Regions from separate parts of the Brucella sp. TWI432 genome, predicted to be linked through region 2. Evidence: riboswitches for the same ligand, from Rfam matches in the RefSeq annotation. Region 2 holds a riboswitch; each other region holds the start of a gene.

Region 1 (4,698 bases), on a different contig from region 2:
TGAGCACCGCATCCTCCTGAAGCGACTAGATCACAATGACGCGCGGCTGCCAACGCTGCTTTGGAATAATGTTGCTCACTTTTGTAATAAACTGATGCGCATTTTTGCATATAAGCTTGCCGCAATCGCTGGTGATTGCCAGTGGCATAAACTTGGGATAGGCAAGCTCGCATGACACGCGCAATCATGTTTCAGGGAACGGGTTCGGATGTCGGCAAAAGCGTGCTTGTTGCCGGTCTTTGCCGTCTGGCACGCAATCGGGGGCTGAAAGTCTGGCCCTTCAAGCCGCAAAATATGTCAAACAATGCAGCCGTCAGCGAGGATGGCGGTGAGATTGGTCGCGCGCAATGGCTTCAGGCTCTGGCGTGCGGTGTGCCGTCATCGGTGCATATGAACCCGGTTCTGCTAAAACCACAGACCGATATGGGCAGTCAGGTCGTTGTGCAGGGAAAAGTGCGTGGCGAGGCGCGCGGGCGTTATTATCAACTATTGAAGCCGCAGCTGATGGCCGCGGTGATGGAATCCTTTGATCTTATCAGTGAAGGTGCTGATCTGGTGTTGATTGAAGGGGCGGGGTCGCCTGCCGAAATTAATCTGCGCGCCGGTGATATTGCCAATATGGGCTTTGCCACACGTGCAAATGTGCCGGTGGTGCTGGTGGGAGATATTGATCGGGGCGGAGTGATTGCATCACTGGTCGGAACGCATGCAATTCTGGCCGAAGAAGACCGTGCCATGGTGCGTGGCTTTCTGATCAACAAGTTTCGTGGCGATGTTTCGCTGTTTGATGATGGTCTTGAGGCAATTACCCGTTTTACGGGCTGGCGATCGTTTGGTGTCGTGCCGTGGCTTAAAGCCGTGTCGCGTTTGCCTGCGGAGGATTCGGTGGTGCTGGAACGCGCAACGCGGGGTGATGCCAAGGCGTTGAAAGTGGCAGTTCCCATGTTGCCGCGCATTGCGAATTTCGATGATCTTGATCCGCTGAAAGCGGAGTGTGAGGTTGAAGTTGTGATGGTTCCGCCCGGCCAACCACTGCCGCATGATGCAGGGCTTGTGGTTTTGCCGGGGACGAAATCGACGATTGCCGATCTGATTGCCTTTCGTGAAAACGGCTGGGAGCGCGATTTGCAGCTTCACGTGCGGCGCGGCGGGCATGTGCTTGGCATTTGCGGCGGGTTTCAGATGCTCGGCAAACGGATCAGCGACCCGGACGGTATCGAGGGACAGGTGCGCGACATCGACGGGTTGGGACTGCTGGACGTCGAAACCATGATGGAGCCGGAGAAAGTCGTGCGCAATGTTGTGGCGCACTCACAGCTTTATGATGCTAAGCTTGATGGCTATGAGATTCATATCGGGCGTACCACTGGCCCTGATGTGATCCGGCCATTTTCGCGGATCGGTGATCATGATGATGGTGCCGTTTCTGCGAGCGGACGTATCATGGGGACTTATCTGCATGGTGCTTTCAGTGCAGATGCGTTCCGGCATAGATTTCTGGCGGGGCTCGGTGTGTGCGGTTCAGGTGGGAACTATCGCGAAAGCATTGAAACCGCGCTTGATGAACTGGCTGATGGCCTTGAGTCCTGCCTTGATATTGACGGGTTGTTTGCACTCGATTGACGCCGCAACAGTGAACGCCTAATGTCACTTTATGCAATAGGTCTTTGCCGGAACGAATCCCGGCGATACCAAAAAGGGAATGCGACGGACGGACCCAATCCGGGCGTCTTTATCGCAGCCGACCCCGCGACTGTAGAGCGGAGAGGGATGAGGCAAGCCGGGCAACTGGCAACCACTGGAAACATCAGCGTTTCTGGGAAGGTGCATCACTCCCCACGACCCGTGAGCCAGGAGACCTGCCTGTTGCGTGAAGGACATTATGTCCGCACCCCCTGGGAGGTTTTCCCTGCTGCCTGCACGGAGGTTGTCATGGCTGCGCGTAACGAAAATACACTTTCCAATACACTCCCTCTCTCCCTTGCTGCTCGTCTTGGAACGGCAGTGGTGTCGCTCATGCTCGGCGCATTTCTGATTTACGGCGTTGGGATAGCCCATTCTGATATGCTGCATGATTCGGCGCATGACACGCGTCATTCATACGGTTTTCCCTGCCACTAAGCCTTTAGCTTTTAAAACAGGAAATAAGCAGCGCTCGATGGGGGACAATCATCGAAGCGGGATTGCTGTTGAGGGAATGAAATGTTGATCCGTTATCTTCTGGCCACGCTTGCTGCTGGCCTTCTGGCAGGGCTTCTCGTGACGCCTGCCATGTATTTGAAAACCGTTCCGTTGATCATTCAGGCGGAAACTTATGAAGACGCCGGTGGCGGTCATAGCCATGGTGACGCCGAAGCGGCTGCGCCACACGACCATGCTGCGGTGGCTGCCAGTGATGGCGAAGAAGAAGAGGGCGCTGAACTGCCGTTCGGTCGTCTTGGCAACACATTGCTTGCCAATCTCGTGGCCGGTGCAGGTTTTGCCCTGCTTCTGGGTGGGGTTGCGCTTCTTCTCGGTCGCCGTATTACACCGCAGAATGGTATCCTCTGGGGGATAGCCGGCTTTTTTGCGGTCGCTTTCCTGCCAGCTTTAGGGCTTTCGCCGGAATTGCCTGCGATGCCTGCCGCCGATCTGGCGCAGCGTCAGCTCTGGTGGATCTTGACCGTGGTGTTGAGTGGTGTCGGCATCTATCTGCTGGTTTTGCGTGCTGAGATTGTTTCTAAAATCCTTGGACTGGTGCTGATTATCTCCCCACATCTTTATGGTGCACCGCATCCGCACGATATTGCATCACCAATTCCAGCGCTGCTTGCTTCGCAATATGCCGTCGCATCGCTTGCAACAAACCTGTTCATGTGGGCAGTGATTGGTCTTGCGCTGGGCTGGTTTATTCAGGCCTATGCAAAGTCGGATATTGAAGGCTGATAGGCATGGCTCTGCCACGAAATGAAAATGCAAAAATCACGTTCGTTCTTGGCGGAGCCCGATCCGGTAAGTCGTCTTATGCGGAGAAACTGGTTGAAGGCTCAGGTCTTCAACCCGTCTATCTTGCGACAGGGCGCGCATTCGACAAAGAAATGGAAAGCCGCATCTCCATTCACCGCGATCGTCGCGGGCGTGAATGGCAGACGGTGGAGGAGCCACTCGACCTTGTGGGCGCGCTTGAAAAATGCGTGCGGCATGACCGCTTTGTGCTGGTCGATTGCTTGACGCTCTGGGTCACCAATCTGATGATGGCAGAGCAGAATATCGCTGCTGAAACTGAGACGCTGATAGCGGCATTGCCTGAGCTTTCAGGTCCGGTTGTTTTCGTTTCCAACGAAGTTGGTTTAGGCATTGTGCCGGAAAATCGGATGGCGCGCGCGTTTCGCGATTCAGCCGGGTTTTTGCATCAGGCTGTGGCATCAGTGGCAGATGAAGTTTATTTCATGGCGGCAGGTCTGTCGCTCAAAATGAAGGGTTAATTTGATGCAGGGACAGAAAATTCCAGCAACGGTGATCACCGGATTCTTAGGTTCCGGCAAGACGACACTGATCCGTAATCTGCTGGAAAATGCCAATGGCAAGCGTATTGCGCTTATCATCAATGAGTTTGGCGATCTGGGCGTCGATGGTGGAATTCTCAAAGGCTGCGGCATTGAAAGCTGCCGTGAGGAAGACGTGATCGAACTCAACAATGGCTGCATCTGCTGCACCGTTGCTGATGATTTCATTCCGACCATGACCAAGCTTTTGGACCGTGCGGACCGCCCCGATCATATTGTGATTGAGACATCCGGTTTGGCACTGCCGCAGCCGCTGGTCGCAGCTTTCAACTGGCCTGAAATCAAGACGCAGGTAACAGTCGATGGCGTGGTGACGGTTATCGATGCCGCTGCCGTTGCCGAAGGTCGTTTTGCGGATGACCACGATAAGGTGGATGCACAGCGCGCAGCGGACGAATCTCTTGATCATGAAAGCCCTTTAGAGGAACTTTTTGAGGATCAGATTCATGCAGCTGACCTGATTGTTCTCAATAAGGCCGATCTCGTTGATCCGTCGAAACTCGATAGCGTGAAGGCCGATGTGGCTGAACGCTCAACGCGTCGCGTCAACATGGTGCCAGCAAGCTTTGGCAAGCTTGGTGCAGACGTATTGCTCGGCCTTGGAGTGGGGACGGAAGACGATATTGCCAACCGCAAGTCGCATCATGAAATCCACCATGCTGATGGCCATGAGCATGATCATGATGAGTTTGAAAGCTTTGTCGTTGAAGCGGGCTCGGTTGCTGATCCGAAGGCATTTACCGAGAAGCTAAAGGCTGTGATTGCGGAACATGATGTTCTGCGTCTCAAAGGCTTTGTCGATGTGCCGGGGAAGCCGATGCGTCTGGTTGTGCAGGCCGTTGGTCCGCGTATTGAGCATTATTTCGACCGCCCATGGGGTAAGGATGAAGTGCGCAATACGCGTCTTGTCGTCATTGGTCTGCATGAGATTGATGAACAGGCGATCATCAAAGCCGTGAAAGATGCGACCTCGTAATGCATCTCTTACTTGCCCAGAAGGGAACGATCAGCGACGGCAATGAGGCCGTCGACCTCGGTCAGACGCCGGGCGATATCTTGTTCCTTTCCGCCGCCGATACGGAATTGGCCAGTCTTTCTCACGCCTACAAGCTTGTGAAAGAAGGGCCAAGTCTCCGGCTCGCCAATTTCCTGA
Region 2 (4,698 bases):
TTTTAAAGTATTTCCAGCAAAAGTGCGAAGCGGTTTTTCGCGGGATAATGCGTGCAACAAACAGCGAGAGCATTTCCAGCGATCCACCCAAAACAGGAAATGCTATAGGCTCGCTCCGCTCTGATCCAGACTATCCGGCTGGTCAAATTTGCGCGCAAATTTGACCAGCCGGTGCCGTGGAAGACCAACAACGCGATTGTTTAATTGGACGATGTTTTTGCACCTTTCCTCTGTAAGTCTGCAAGATCAACAACAATCGCAGCAGCTTCATTCTGCAGCACATCCTTAATGTCCTTGCGCGCCTTTTCCAAAGCGATGTCATCGCTCAGGCTTCGTTCGTTTGACTGTAAGCCATCATCATTTTGACCCGGTGTACGCGCGCGCGCTGCCTGCGCCTTCATTTCGGCCCGACGTTCATCTTCATTGAGAGAAATCGTCGTTTTTTCGCGATTGAGCTTCAACGCAGAAACATCATCTGCAAAGCGCTGGAACTCGACATCCTCTTTAACGCGTGCATCGTGCTTTTCCTGCAGCAAGGGAAGGAAAGCCTTGGCCTCGCCAAAAGACTTGTGTTTCGCAGCCTTTATCTGGGTCCACGGCAAGGCATTGTCAAAGCTTGCTTCACCAACAGTTTTGAGATCGTAAAGACCCGGCAAACTTATATCGGGCGATACGCCGCGCAATTGGGTCGTGCCACCGTTCACTCTGAAAAACTGGGCAACCGTAAATTTCAACTCACCAAATTTTGGCTGCGGATTTTGTGCCACCTCGTCCAGATTGACCACCGTCTGCACAGTGCCCTTCCCGAAGCTCGGCTCACCGATAATCACACCCCGATCATAGTCCTGTATCGCAGCCGCAAAAATTTCGGATGCGGAGGCAGAACCACGATTAATCAGCACACCAAGCGGACCTTCCCACGCAGGCTTAGAGAGATCATCGCGTTCGACCTTGATTTCACCCTTTGCGTTGCGCTGCTGAACAACAGGGCCTTTTCCAACGAACAAACCAGTGAGATCAATCGCTTCACTCAATGATCCGCCGCCATTGTTACGCAGATCAATCAGAATGCCATCCACTTTTTCCTGCTTAAGCTCGCCAAGAAGCTTTGCAACATCGCGGCTGGCACTTCTGTAGTCCTTTTCACCTTTTCGCCGCGCTTCAATATCTTCATAGAAGGCGGGAAGTGTAATGACACCAATTTTACGTGTTGCGGTGCCATCTTCTACAGACAAGACTTTCTTCTGAGCAGCCTGCTTTTCAAGGCTGATCTTATCGCGAACAAGACTGATAATCCTATGTTTACCGTCGGCCCCGGCTTCTGCAGGCAATATCTCAAGACGCACGATAGAGCCTTTGTCGCCGCGTATCAGTTTGACGACCTCATCAAGTCGCATCCCGACAACTTCCTTGATAGGCCCATCCTCGCCCTGGCCGACACCAACAATCCGATCACCAACCGCAAGCTTACCCGACAATTGCGCCGGACCACCCGCAGTCAACTCGCGAATGGTTGTAAAGTCGTCCCGATCCTGCAACACCGCGCCGATACCCACGAGGGAAAGCTTCATCGAAATATCGAATTCGGCGGCAGCATTGGCACCAAAGTAGTCTGTGTGCGGATCGACAGAGGTTGTATAAGCAGCCATAAAGAGTTGGAATACGTCGTCAGCTTTGGATTGTGACGCCCGTGAAAGTAAATTTTCATAGCGTTTGGTCAGCGTATCGCGAATAGCACTATCATCTTTGCCGGCAAGTTTCAGACGCAGCCAGTCATTCTTGACGCGCTTTCTCCAAAGATCATTGCGTTCCGCTTCCGTTTTGGGCCAAGATTCTTTCTTGCGATCGACCAGATAGCTCTCTTCTGCACTGAAATCGAACTTCTCATTGAGCAACTGCTCCGCATAAGACATGCGATCAGCAATGCGCTGGCTATAGATGTTAAAAATAGCAAACGGAATACTCAGATCCTGCCCCTCGATTGCATCATCAATCTGCGTGCTGCGCGTTTTGAAACTATCAATGTCAGATTGCAAAAAGATCAGCTTTTCAGGGTCGAGCATCTCGATAAAGCGATCCATGATTTTGGCTGACAATGCATCGTCTAATGGCACGGGCTTATAATGAAAACGCTGAAGAAATTCAGATGTCAGTTGAGCAGCCTGTGCCTGCTGTGGCAGCGGCTTTAGAACAGGCAGCGCACCAGCTTCTAGAGCGTTGGCAGGAGAAGCAATTGCGAGGATGAGGCAAAGAAAAGCAAATTTGATACGGAGCACGTCTATCCCGCTTTCGATTGGTGAGCATATGGCCGATGGACTATTTGAAATAATTACGGCTTTTTGGCAATCACCTATCCCAGCTTTGTGAGCACAGGTGGTTCAACACAGGCCAGAAAAGCGCGAAACGAATTACCAATGATCATGATTTAAAGATATAAACATTTCTTTATGTGATGTTGACAAGCGGCAACGCTTCCGCCAGACTGGCCATTGTTATGGTTCTTTCGTCAGATTTCAGACGGAAGCTAAGAGGGAAACCGGTGCGTTACAAACAATACCGGTGCTGCCCCCGCAACTGTAAGCGGTGAGCCTTGATCCATCATGCCACTGGAATGAAAATTCCGGGAAGGCGGATCAGAGTGCATCCCGAAAACGTGAAACAGTTTTCGGGTGAAGATGCGCGCTAAGGTGCTGACCCGCGAGCAAGGAGACCTGCCATGACAAATAACGTCCACGGGCGGGGTCTCCCGGAGTGTCGCATATCTGGTCGCTTTTTGGCGGCCTTCTATGCACATCTGCAAGCCCACGCCCCTTTCTATGTCGGGGTATATAGCTATGTCACAAACAACAATCGCCACAGCAACACTTGCTACCGCCACGCTGGGCGTGCCGCGCATTGGCCGTCATCGTGAGCTGAAATTCGCACTCGAAGCCTTCTGGTCCGGTAAGACGTCCGAGGTGGAACTGCTCGCAATCGCAAGCGCCCTGCGCGCCGCCAACTGGACAGAACAACGCGACCGCGGCATCACGAAAATCCCATCCAATGATTTTTCGCTTTACGATCATGTGCTCGATACTGCCGTGATGGTGGGGGCGATCCCCGCGCGCTATGGCTGGTCGGGCGGCGATATATCACTTCAAACCTATTTCGCCATGGCGCGTGGGAGCGAAGGCAAAACGCACAGTGATTGCAGCTGCAACCATCAGGGTAACGGCGTAACCGCGCTGGAAATGACCAAATGGTTCGACACCAATTATCATTACATGGTGCCAGAACTTGCCGACGATCAGAACTTCGCGCTTTCCTCACGCAAACCGGTTGAGCATTTTCTTGAGGCAAAAGCGCTGGGTATTCACACGCGCCCGGTCATTCTCGGGCCGGTGACCTTTCTGAAACTGGCAAAATCGACCGCAGCGGGTTTCAACCCGATAGCGCTGCTGCCGAAACTGCTGCCTGTTTATGAAGCGCTGTTGCAGGAACTGGCAAAGGCCGGAGCCGACTGGGTGCAGATTGACGAACCAGCGCTGGTTCTCGACCTCATCCCCAATGAACGTGCTGCCTTTGAACTGGCCTATCAGCGTTTGAGCACCGCAAGCCCGGTCAAAATCCTGCTTGCCAGCTATTTCGGAGACCTTGGCAGCAATCTCGAAACAGCGCTTGCCCTGCCGGTTGCGGGCCTGCACGTCGATCTTTTGCGTGGGGCAGACCAGCTTGCGGACGTTGTGAACAAAGCACGCAAAGATCAGGTGCTTTCGCTCGGCGTCATCGACGGTCGCAATATCTGGCGCGCCGATCTCAGCACGATCATCGATCGTATTCAGCCTGTGATCGACAAGCGCGGGCTGGAAACAATCGAAATCGCACCGTCCTGCTCGCTCTTGCATGTGCCGATTGATCTGGAGCTTGAAACCACTCTCGATGAAGAACTCAAAAGCTGGCTTGCATTCGCAGCGCAGAAGATCGACGAGCTTTCCATCATCGGACGCGCCCTGGCATCCGGCAAAAGCACTGTTCTATCCGAACTCAAGGCTGCAAGCGACGCGCTCGGCAGCAGAGCCCGATCACCCCGCGTGCATAATGCAGCCGTTAAACAGCGGATTGGAAACATCACAGAGGCACAGAAAAGCCGTCAGAGTGCTTTTGCAAAACGTCAGAAATTGCAAAATGCAAAGCTTGGTCTGCCCGCTTTTCCGACCACAACCATCGGTTCTTTTCCGCAGACCCCGGAAGTGCGCAAAGCGCGCGCAGCACACAACAAAGGCGAGATCAGCAGCGCCCAATATGAAGGTTTTATTCAGCGTGAGACGGAAGCCGCAATCCGCTGGCAGGAAGAAATCGGCCTTGATGTGCTGGTGCATGGCGAGTTTGAACGCAACGACATGGTGCAATATTTCGGTGAGCAGCTTTCGGGCTTTGCTTTCACCAAGCACGCATGGGTGCAAAGCTACGGCTCGCGCTATGTCCGCCCGCCCATCATTTTCGGCGATGTTTCGCGTCCTGAACCGATGACGGTGGCATGGTGGAAATATGCACAATCGCTGACCGACAAGCCGATCAAGGGTATGTTGACGGGCCCGGTCACGATCCTCAACTGGTCATTTGTCCGCGACGACATTCCACGCTCGGCAAGCTGCCGCCAGATTGCGCTCGCCATTCGTGACGAGGTACATGATCTGGAAGTTGCAGGCGCCACTATGA
Region 3 (4,698 bases), on a different contig from region 2:
AGAAATCACGCGCATTGATCTTCTTCTTGCGGATACGGCCGTCATCAACCATTTCCCGATATTTTTCGGTGATCGAAATCTCGGTCATCGGCACGCCATAGACGCGTTCAACGTCATAAGGCGAGAAGAGATACATATCTTCGTCGTTTTTAGCGAGTTCGAACGTGATGTCGGGAATCACAACACCAAGCGACAATGTCTTGATGCGGATTTTTTCGTCCGCATTTTCACGCTTGGTATCGAGGAAGCGCATAATATCAGGGTGATGAGCGTGCAGATAAACCGCACCCGCACCTTGACGCGCACCAAGCTGGTTAGCGTAGGAGAATGAATCCTCCAAAAGCTTCATCACCGGAATAATGCCGGAAGACTGGTTCTGAATCTGTTTGATCGGTGCGCCGGATTCACGAATATTGGTCAGGCTCAGAGCCACACCGCCGCCACGCTTTGAAAGCTGAAGCGCCGAATTGATGGAGCGACCAATCGATTCCATGTTGTCTTCAACGCGTAGCAAGAAGCACGAGACCAGCTCGCCGCGCTGCTTTTTGCCTGCATTGAGGAAGGTCGGCGTTGCTGGCTGATAACGGCCCGCAATAATTTCATCGACCATTTCGCGTGCGTGCTGTTCGTTGCCACGTGCAAGCGTCAGCGCCACCATGCAGACACGATCTTCGTAGCGCTCGAGATAGCGCTTACCGTCGAAGGTCTTCAACGTATAGCTGGTGTAATATTTGAATGCGCCAAGGAAGGTCGGGAAGCGGAACTTCTTGTCATAGGCATGATCGAAAAGATCGCGCACGAAATTAAAGGAATACTGGTCCAGCACTTCCCGCTCATAATAGCCTTCAGCGACCAGATAATCGAGCTTTTCACGCAGATTATGGAAGAACACCGTGTTCTGGTTGACGTGCTGCAGGAAATATTGCTGTGCCGCCTGGCGGTCGCGATGCAGCTGAATCTTCCCCTCATCATCATAGAGGTTCAGCATTGCATTGAGCGCGTGATAATCGAGCGAGGTCTCAGCAGGTTTCTGCGGCTTGCTGCCTGATGCAGCAACCGTCGCCGCAGATGACTCCTGCTTTTGCGAAGCAGCGACTGTCTCGTGCTCACGGGTCAGGGTTGTGTCTGCCGTGTCCAAAATCGTTCCATCCCGTCTTTAACATTGCCAATGTCTTCGTCGGTTCCCAGAAGCTCAAAACGATAGAGGTAGGGAACCTGACATTTGGCAGAAATGATGTTGCCTGCGAGGCCAAAGGCCTCCCCGAAATTGCTGTTTCCAGCGGCAATGACGCCGCGAATGAAGGATCGGTTATCCGCATCATTAAGAAAGCGGATGACCGGCTTGGGAACAGCACCTTTCGCGCCTCCGCCGCCATAGGTTGGTGTTACGAGCACAAAAGGCTCGTTGACCCGCAACAGGCCCACATTGTCTTCATAGCTTTCCAGCGGAATGCGCTTTGAGCGCATCCCCAGACGCATCACAAAGCGATGCGTGTTTTCCGAACGGCTGGAAAAATAGACGATCTGGCCCATAACAAACCCCGGCAGCGGAAGGGATTATGCCAGCGCGCTGATCATATCCGGACGAAAACCAGCCCAATGGGATTCACCGGCAACAACAACCGGCACCTGACGGTAGCCCAGTCCCTGAACGAGATCATACGCATCGCTATCCGCGGAAATGTCGATAACATCATATTCAATGCCCTGACGATCGAGCGCGCGGGTGGTTGCTGTGCACTGGACGCAGGCGGGCTTGCTATAGACGGTGACGTTCATTTTTTCCTCACTGGGGATAGATTGGTATGGGTTGCGGCTACTGGAGTAACGACGCACAAAGACGCTCGCACATGGTAAAATGCGCGCGGAAAAACTCGGAAACTGAAGAAATGCGGCTCACCCCACTGGCAAGCCATGCACACTAGCCCGTAAAGGGCGGACCGGAACTATTCTGTTTCAAATCACTCGACATGCTTTTCACCCCGAAGCTATTGAGAGGGATATACGGGGCACCAAAAAACATGGCAGCACAGTGCCACACTTTATCGCGCGCCAACCGGACACCCCGCCCGTGGACGTTACGTTCAAGGCAGGTCTCCTGGCTCACGGCTCACCGCCCTCATCCGTCTTCCCGGCCTGTGCCAGTGACATCTGGATTTGAGCTTGCCGCTTACAGTTGCGGGGGCAGCTACGGCTTAACAACATCCACGATGAATGCAGCGCACCGTATTCCCATCTTCGCTTTCAATTCTCACGAATCGTAAGAACCTTGAACACAATATGTAGTACCTGAAGTTAAAACTTCGTCAATGGATAGATGCTTCAAAAAAAATTAAATCTAATTTTGTTGCGCTGCGGCTGTGAATAACAGGGATATTTTATGGTGCCCGACCACAGACGGGCCAAACCAGTGAACAGGTAATCCGATAGATAGATTCGCGGCATTCGACAATCTGACAGAGACGCTCACACACAATATATAGCGAAGCCGTCCAGCACCCGGCACATAATCCGAGCCCAGCCACAGCAGCTCTCAGAAATTATGTTTCGCCTTACAAATCATGCAAAAAATCTCAACACGGGATCAATGGTTTGCGCGACTGCTCAATAGAGCGCGCCATTGAATGGCTTATGATCCTCGCTCTTCCTCGAAGGGATAATTTGACAGCCGGGCTTCATATCCTGTATCGATCCATCAAATTCTGAACATTGTTCAGCATGCTGAACAATTAAGAAGGGATCCTCCCAAGCATCTCTTCAGACGACCGATGCACCGGCGGCATCGGGAAACTGCTGGTCTGGCTTTGCTATATGTGAAAGCCAGACCATTTAAAACCCAGAGTCTCGGCACCGGCGAGGAATGAGAGACCTCGGCACTGGGGAAATTTGGATAAGGGTGGAAAGTATGACTGTAGGGATCAAGCCATTTTCGTTCGATACCGTTGGCTCAATGCTCGTTGAGTGGAGTGCCGCGAAGCGTCTTGGCGAAATTCTGGGCGAACGGTTTTCCGAACGCAAAATCCTCATCGTAACCGACAAGGGTCTGCACAAGGCTGGCGTACTCAACGAAGCACTGGCTTCACTTGAAAAGGCGGGCTTCGTCACCAGTATTTTCGATGCTGTTGTTGCTGATCCGCCGGAATCGGTTTTGTTTGAATGTGTCAATCAGGCCAAGTCGGCAGGCTGCGATATCGTATTGGGGCTGGGCGGCGGCTCTTCAATGGATATTGCCAAGCTTGCTGCCGTGCTTATCGTTTCTGAGCAGGAACTGTCTGAACTTTATGGCATTGGCAAAGTGCAGGGCACGCGTCTGCCGCTGATCCAGATTCCGACCACCGCTGGCACCGGATCGGAAGTGACAAACATCACGATTCTGACCACCGGCGAAACCACCAAGATGGGTGTCGTTTCCCGCCAGCTTTACGCGGATTTCGTCATTCTGGATGCAGAGCTGACCTGCGGTCTGCCAGCGCTTCACACAGCAGCCACCGGCATCGACGCCATGGTTCACGCAATCGAAGCCTATACCAGCCGCATCAAGAAAAATCCTCTTTCCGATGCTTTTGCGCGCGAAGCGTTGAAACTTTTGTCGGCCAATCTTGTTGCAGCCTGTGAAAACGGCAAAGATCGTCACGCCCGTGAAGCCATGCTGCTTGGTGCAAATTTCGCAGGGCAAGCTTTCTCGAACTCCCCGGTAGGCGCCGTTCATGCACTGGCTTATCCACTTGGCGGTCATTATCATGTACCGCATGGCCTCTCCAATGCCCTGATGCTGGGGCCAGTGCTGCGCTTTAACATGGCGGGTGCTGCCGAGCTTTATGCAGAACTCGCTGACCTTCTGATTGGCAAATCAGAGGGTACAACCGAAGAACGTTCAGCAGCTTTCGTTGCATATATGGAAGACCTGATGAACCGTTCCGGTGCTCCACGTCGCCTGCGCGATGTCGGCGTCACAGAAGAAAGCCTCGAAATGCTTGCAGGCGATGCAATGCTTCAGACGCGTCTTCTGGGTAACAACGCTGTTGACGTGACGGAAGCTGACGCGCTTGCGCTTTATCGCGAAGCCTTCTGAGTTAGCAAATATCATTTAAATCCAGACGCGGAAGAGTGCTCCCAATAAGCGCTCTTCTACGGCCTGCTTCATCCTTTCGGAGTTAAAACCTTGAGCACTGAACGCATCGACGGTCAGGAGCAGCCATATTGGCCTGCCGGACCGTTTAAAATCCGCTTGCCCTTCGTTCATTATAAATTCGAATGGCCTGACTATTTCCAAGGTCTATTGATGTGCGCGGTGGATCTTTCAGCAATTCCATTGATGACAGAACTTCTTGGCATGCCCTTTGAAGTGGCGCTCGCCGTCGTCATCCTGAACGGTCTTTTCTATCTCGCGCACCATCTGCTAGGCGATCCGGTTGTGCCAGGCTGGATCACCCCCGCTATTCCCCTTCTCATGGCTTATTGCGCCACTTTCCCAGAAGGACCGGAACGCGTGCATGCCCTTGTCGCGTTCCAGATGATGCTCGGGTTGTTTTCGATCTTCATCGGGGCGACAGGGTTGGCGCATCGTGTCGTTCAGCTGATACCATCTGCCATCAAAGCAGGTGTCATCGTGGGAGCTGGTTTTGCTGCAGTTATTACTGTTTTCAAAGTCGGCGGTCGCTTTGATACATTCCCGTTTACGATCAGCATCGCTGTTGG
Region 4 (4,698 bases), on a different contig from region 2:
GATACATTCAGCGCGCAGCACATCACGCGGTGTGCCAAGCGCCACCAACCGACCTTTATCCATCACGGCGATGCGATCACAAAACATCGCCGCATGATTAAGGTCATGGAGTGCAGCCACCACTGTCAGGTTCTGGCGGCGAACAAGGTCGAGAAGTCCGATCTGATGACCAATATCAAGATGATTGGTCGGCTCGTCCAAAAGCAGAATCTGCGGTTCCTGTGCAAGCGCGCGTGCGATGTGAATGCGCTGACGTTCTCCGCCTGAAAGCGTATGCCAGCAACGGTCGGCCAAATGCACCATATCAACATTGGCCAATGCACGATTAACAATCGCATCATCCTGCGCCGACCATGGCGAAAGCGCTCCAAGATAAGGCGTTCGTCCCAATTCCACCGCCTGCCGGGCCGTAATACGATCCGTTGTACCCGCCTGTTGCTCAACCAAAGCCAGTATACGAGCAATTTCACGACGTTTAAGCTGTTGAATCGGCGTGTCGTTAAGCTTGACTTCACCTGAACGACTGCGACGAACACCTGAAAGAAGCGATAAAAGGCTTGTTTTTCCCGAACCGTTTGGCCCAATTATTCCAAGAAATTCACCTTCGTTTACTGTGAGCGATACCGCGCGAAGGATTTCAACATGCCCCACCGACCAGCAGACATTATGTGTCGAAAGCATCATGACTGTGCCCTCCTCTGCCCAAGCAGGAATGCAAATGCCGGTGCGCCGAACAGAGCTGTTATGACCCCAATCGGCAAAACCTGACCGGGGATGATGATGCGAGACAGAACATCTGCGATAATCATGAAAATCGCTCCAATCAGAGCCGCTGCGGGCAACAGACGTCCATGTCGAACACCGACCACCATGCGTGCTGCATGTGGAATGACCAGACCTATAAAGCCAATGGAGCCGACGATGGAAACCATCACCGCCGTCATCATGGCGCTGACACCAATCAAAACGGCGTAGACGCGGCGCACAGGAATTCCAAGCGATGCCGCTGATTCCGTTCCAAAAGTGAAGGCGTCGAGCGCACGTGCATGCCAAAGACAAATCGCAAGCCCGATCATACAGGCAGGCAGCGCAAGGGCCACGTCAGGCCAGCGCACCCCGGACAAATTGCCCAAAAGCCAGAACATGATGCCACGCGCCTGCTCGGCATTTGCAGCCTTGGTCACAATAAAAGATGTTAACGCGTTGAAAAGCTGTGAACCTGCAATGCCTGCCAGGATGATGGCGCTGTTGCCATGGCCCGCCCGCAACGCCAGTAGGGACACCAGCACAAACGCAATGATTGCACCGATAAATGCCCCCAACGACAGCGAAAGCATACCTGCACCAATGCCAAGAATTGCCACAGCAACCGCGCCGGTCGAAGCACCAGCTGAAATGCCCAGAATATAGGGATCTGCCAATGAATTGCGCAGGAGCGACTGCAAGACCACGCCAGACATCGCCAGCGCTGCACCACAACAGGCCGCCACAACCGCGCGGCTCAGCCGATAACTCCACACGATACCTTCATCAATCAGCTCAAGCGGATAACCGGCATTCCAGACGCGATTAGCAATGGTTTTCGCCACCACATCGAGAGGTATCGGTGTTTCGCCAATGGCTGCGCCCAGCCACAAGGCAAAAAGTAACAAAACAAGTGCCAAGGTTGCAAACAGCACCCTGCCGCTCGTCCCTTTTGACTTTAATAATTGCCCCGTGGCTGCGCGCATTGTCATTTATTCAGACCCGAGGCGGCAATTGCATCAGCCAGTGTTTCAATGCCTTCGATGGTGCGAATGGTCGGGTTCATGGCCTGCGCATCCATATCAAAAACATGGCCTTCCTTAACGGCGGGCATGAGGCTTGCAACCGGATCAGTCTTCAAAAACTCCCGCTTGACTGCAACATCATCGGCAGGAAAACGACGACGATCCATCGTTCCAGCAACAATCATCGTCGGATTGGCTTTGGCGATTGTTTCCCAGCCGACTGTCGGCCATTCCTCTTCGCTATCAATGATATTATCGATGCCGAGCGTTTTCAGAATGTAGGCCGGAGCACCATTTTTGCCCGCGACATAGGGATCAATATCAAGTTCGGCACTGGAGAACCACACCACAGCAGAAAGCTTGCCTTCGACAGAGCTAACCTTCTTGCGAGCCGCTTCTTCGCGCGCTTTCAGATCAGCGACAACCTGTGCACCACGATCCTGCACGTTGAAAATCTGCGCGAGTTCTTCAACTTCCTGATAGATAAGATCCATCGAGAAAACGGTGTGACGTACGCCATCACCGCCGCCGGAATTATCCTTGCCTACACAATCGGCTGGCGCGGTGTAAACCGGAATTCCCAGTTCTTCAAACTGTTCAGGCTTTGCAACAATGCCCTCAGGACCCACATGCCACTGAAACTGCGCAGCCACCATATCCGGCTTTTCAGCAAGCACGCTTTCAAAGCTCGGATCGTTATCCGCAAGACGTTTCACCTTGGCATTGGCTTCTTCATAGCCTTTGAGAACCGGCCCGATCCAAACGGCGGTGCCGACCATCTTGTCGCCAAGGCCGAGCAGATACATGATTTCGGCGCTGCTCTGCCCCACGGCAACCGCACGCTCAGGTGCGTGTTTAAAGGTTACATCGCGGCCACAATTCTTGAGCGTTAGCGGGTAAGTGGTATCGGCAGCGAAAGCATTGCTCGCAAAGCTCGTTACGAAAAGGGCGGCAGCAGCCAAGAGTGCGCCCAAAGGCGCCTGATCTGAAAGTTTCATTTTTATCCCCGAAAGAAATGTGAGAAATGGCCGCGTCAAACGGCGGAACCGGTCCGGCGCCTGAAGTGAACGGACATATCCGAGGATATGAATGACAATAGGAAACAACGTCTTGCGACGCGAAAAGCTGTCATAACCAACTCCTGCTCCGGGCATCCCCGCCCGTGACAATGGACTACGTTAGACGGCAGGTCTCCTGGCTCGCGAATATAGGCCGTTCATCTGCCTTCCCGAGCCATTGTGGGCTTAGTGGCATAACGCCTTGACAGCGTCACGAGGATGAACAGCATCCGCTTACAGTTGCGGGGGCAGCCACGGTCTCGGTCCCTTTTGGGTCGTCCTCACCGTGTTCCCTATTAATCCCCTTCGCTCTCGGTCGGGGAACCGTCGTAACTCTATTACGTCCCGATACCAGCCGCGTCAAGCGAGCTGGCTGGCTTTATAGTTAAAGCATGTCCAGGAAAACTGAGAACCGCCTTTTCGAGAATGGCATTCATAAAAACGAGAAGATAGAGCGAGCGTTCTGGGTACGATTAAGCGCAAGACACTCCTGGCTGCGTGGACAATTATATCTTGGTTCGTGGTATGGATGAAAATCTGTGATGTCATACGCAGATAGGGCGGCCCTACTGGCAGCGCGGATAAACATCCATATTGATCGGAATCAATGATACTTCATTTCCCTGTTGCCAAAGTGCCTTCATAAAAGGAGAAAATCATGTCCAACACTCCACATACACTGGGTGAAGAATTTCCTGACAAGCTCAGCGCCATCCATGCTTTAAAAAGTGCAGACCCAAAATTTGCGCGCATTCTTGAAGAATATGACTCAATCAACGACCGTATTCATCGCGCCGAAACCAGAATTTCGCCGGTCAGCGAAGAAGAGGAAACAAATTTACGCAAACATCGCCTCAACTTAAAGGACGCAATCTTGCGCGCCTTAGAGAACAGTTGAGCACGTTTCAAAAAATATAAACTTGGCGTTGCCACTACGAGCTCACATACTTTCAATGCAATTTTTGTGCTCTCTGAAAATTGCATTGGAAAATTATCAAGATAACTTTCAAGCTCAAAACACGGTTTATTCGGCAACACTTTTTCATGGCTCATCGAGCAATCACTAAGCCGTCCTCAAAAGACGGCAGATATCTGCTCGGATCATTCTGCTGATGCTGGCGGCTTAGTTTGCGTTGCAGCAGGAGAAACGGAACGCTCACTGTTGGAAGGCACTTCAGGCGCAATGACGCTGCCAAATATTTCAACGAGCACCCAGACTACCGCAGCCGCAACAAGACTGATCAGCAAAATGATAAGAACCGGCTTCCCCTCCCGGCCCTGCCTTGCTTCATCCGGGTTTAGCTGTTTCACGGATCAAACCTCCTCCTGCCTCGAAACCTATACAATAGGCCAATGATCAATGGTGGATTTGGTTCCAAACAGAAACGTTGCACTCAAAATAGTGCGTAAAGACCCAGAATTAATGTGATTTTAGATTAGATGGTACGGACGGGTCGCTTCACCGCTATCTATAAAGCCCATATTTTGCGGGCTTTCAGCATCATTCTTGATAACTATGTGGCGCATAATGTGGCGCGTTATGTGGATATATTTTCCGACGTGTTTCATACCTACAATAAATTGGGACTCTACAAGGAGCGCTATCAGATTGAATGCTTCTTCAACAGAATCAAAAATTTCAGCAGGATCGCACCGCGATGCGAGAAAACGCTCTCAGCTTTCATGGGAATCGTCCATCTTGCTTGCGATTTGATATTGCTCAAATGAATGCAGGCAGAGCTCACTATGCCTTTTGAAGAATTGCTAATAAACAACACCTCAATTCCGTAAAAGCAGATTTCAAGGTCAAACAACTTGGAAATGCCGCATAAACACTATCAAAAACCTCACGACATATCTAACGCAGTTAA

The links. Region 2 has a riboswitch for cobalamin ahead of metE (5-methyltetrahydropteroyltriglutamate--homocysteine S-methyltransferase). Riboswitches for the same ligand answer to the same signal wherever they lie in the genome.
Region 1: another riboswitch for cobalamin. It lies ahead of ABE527_RS06095 (CbtB domain-containing protein); the one in region 2 lies ahead of metE (5-methyltetrahydropteroyltriglutamate--homocysteine S-methyltransferase).
Region 3: another riboswitch for cobalamin. It lies ahead of nrdH (glutaredoxin-like protein NrdH); the one in region 2 lies ahead of metE (5-methyltetrahydropteroyltriglutamate--homocysteine S-methyltransferase).
Region 4: another riboswitch for cobalamin. It lies ahead of ABE527_RS10095 (ABC transporter substrate-binding protein); the one in region 2 lies ahead of metE (5-methyltetrahydropteroyltriglutamate--homocysteine S-methyltransferase).

The regions. Positions count from the first base shown of each region.
Region 1 covers NZ_JBDJNL010000002.1:215,704-220,401, forward strand. The annotation lists gene ABE527_RS06090 (cobyric acid synthase) at 172-1,623, shown strand; cobalamin riboswitch at 1,645-1,881, shown strand; gene ABE527_RS06095 (CbtB domain-containing protein) at 1,933-2,121, shown strand; gene ABE527_RS06100 (CbtA family protein) at 2,203-2,925, shown strand; gene cobU (bifunctional adenosylcobinamide kinase/adenosylcobinamide-phosphate guanylyltransferase) at 2,931-3,464, shown strand; gene cobW (cobalamin biosynthesis protein CobW) at 3,469-4,521, shown strand; gene cobN (cobaltochelatase subunit CobN) at 4,521-4,698, shown strand, end outside.
Region 2 covers NZ_JBDJNL010000015.1:32,647-37,344, reverse strand. The annotation lists gene ABE527_RS16930 (TonB-dependent receptor) at 1-6, shown strand, start outside; gene ABE527_RS16925 (carboxy terminal-processing peptidase) at 201-2,276, opposite strand; cobalamin riboswitch at 2,479-2,733, shown strand; gene metE (5-methyltetrahydropteroyltriglutamate--homocysteine S-methyltransferase) at 2,835-4,698, shown strand, end outside.
Region 3 covers NZ_JBDJNL010000007.1:108,810-113,507, reverse strand. The annotation lists gene nrdE (class 1b ribonucleoside-diphosphate reductase subunit alpha) at 1-1,138, opposite strand, end outside; gene nrdI (class Ib ribonucleoside-diphosphate reductase assembly flavoprotein NrdI) at 1,114-1,533, opposite strand; gene nrdH (glutaredoxin-like protein NrdH) at 1,558-1,779, opposite strand; cobalamin riboswitch at 2,072-2,287, opposite strand; gene ABE527_RS12115 (iron-containing alcohol dehydrogenase) at 2,906-4,072, shown strand; gene ABE527_RS12110 (hypothetical protein) at 4,163-4,698, shown strand, end outside.
Region 4 covers NZ_JBDJNL010000005.1:86,785-91,482, forward strand. The annotation lists gene ABE527_RS10085 (ABC transporter ATP-binding protein) at 1-684, opposite strand, end outside; gene ABE527_RS10090 (FecCD family ABC transporter permease) at 681-1,736, opposite strand; gene ABE527_RS10095 (ABC transporter substrate-binding protein) at 1,733-2,767, opposite strand; cobalamin riboswitch at 2,937-3,171, opposite strand; gene ABE527_RS10100 (HP1242/YdcH family protein) at 3,486-3,725, shown strand; gene ABE527_RS10105 (hypothetical protein) at 3,929-4,138, opposite strand; partial or broken gene ABE527_RS10110 (IS5-like element IS711 family transposase) at 4,395-4,555, shown strand; gene ABE527_RS10115 (ATP-binding protein) at 4,695-4,698, opposite strand, start outside.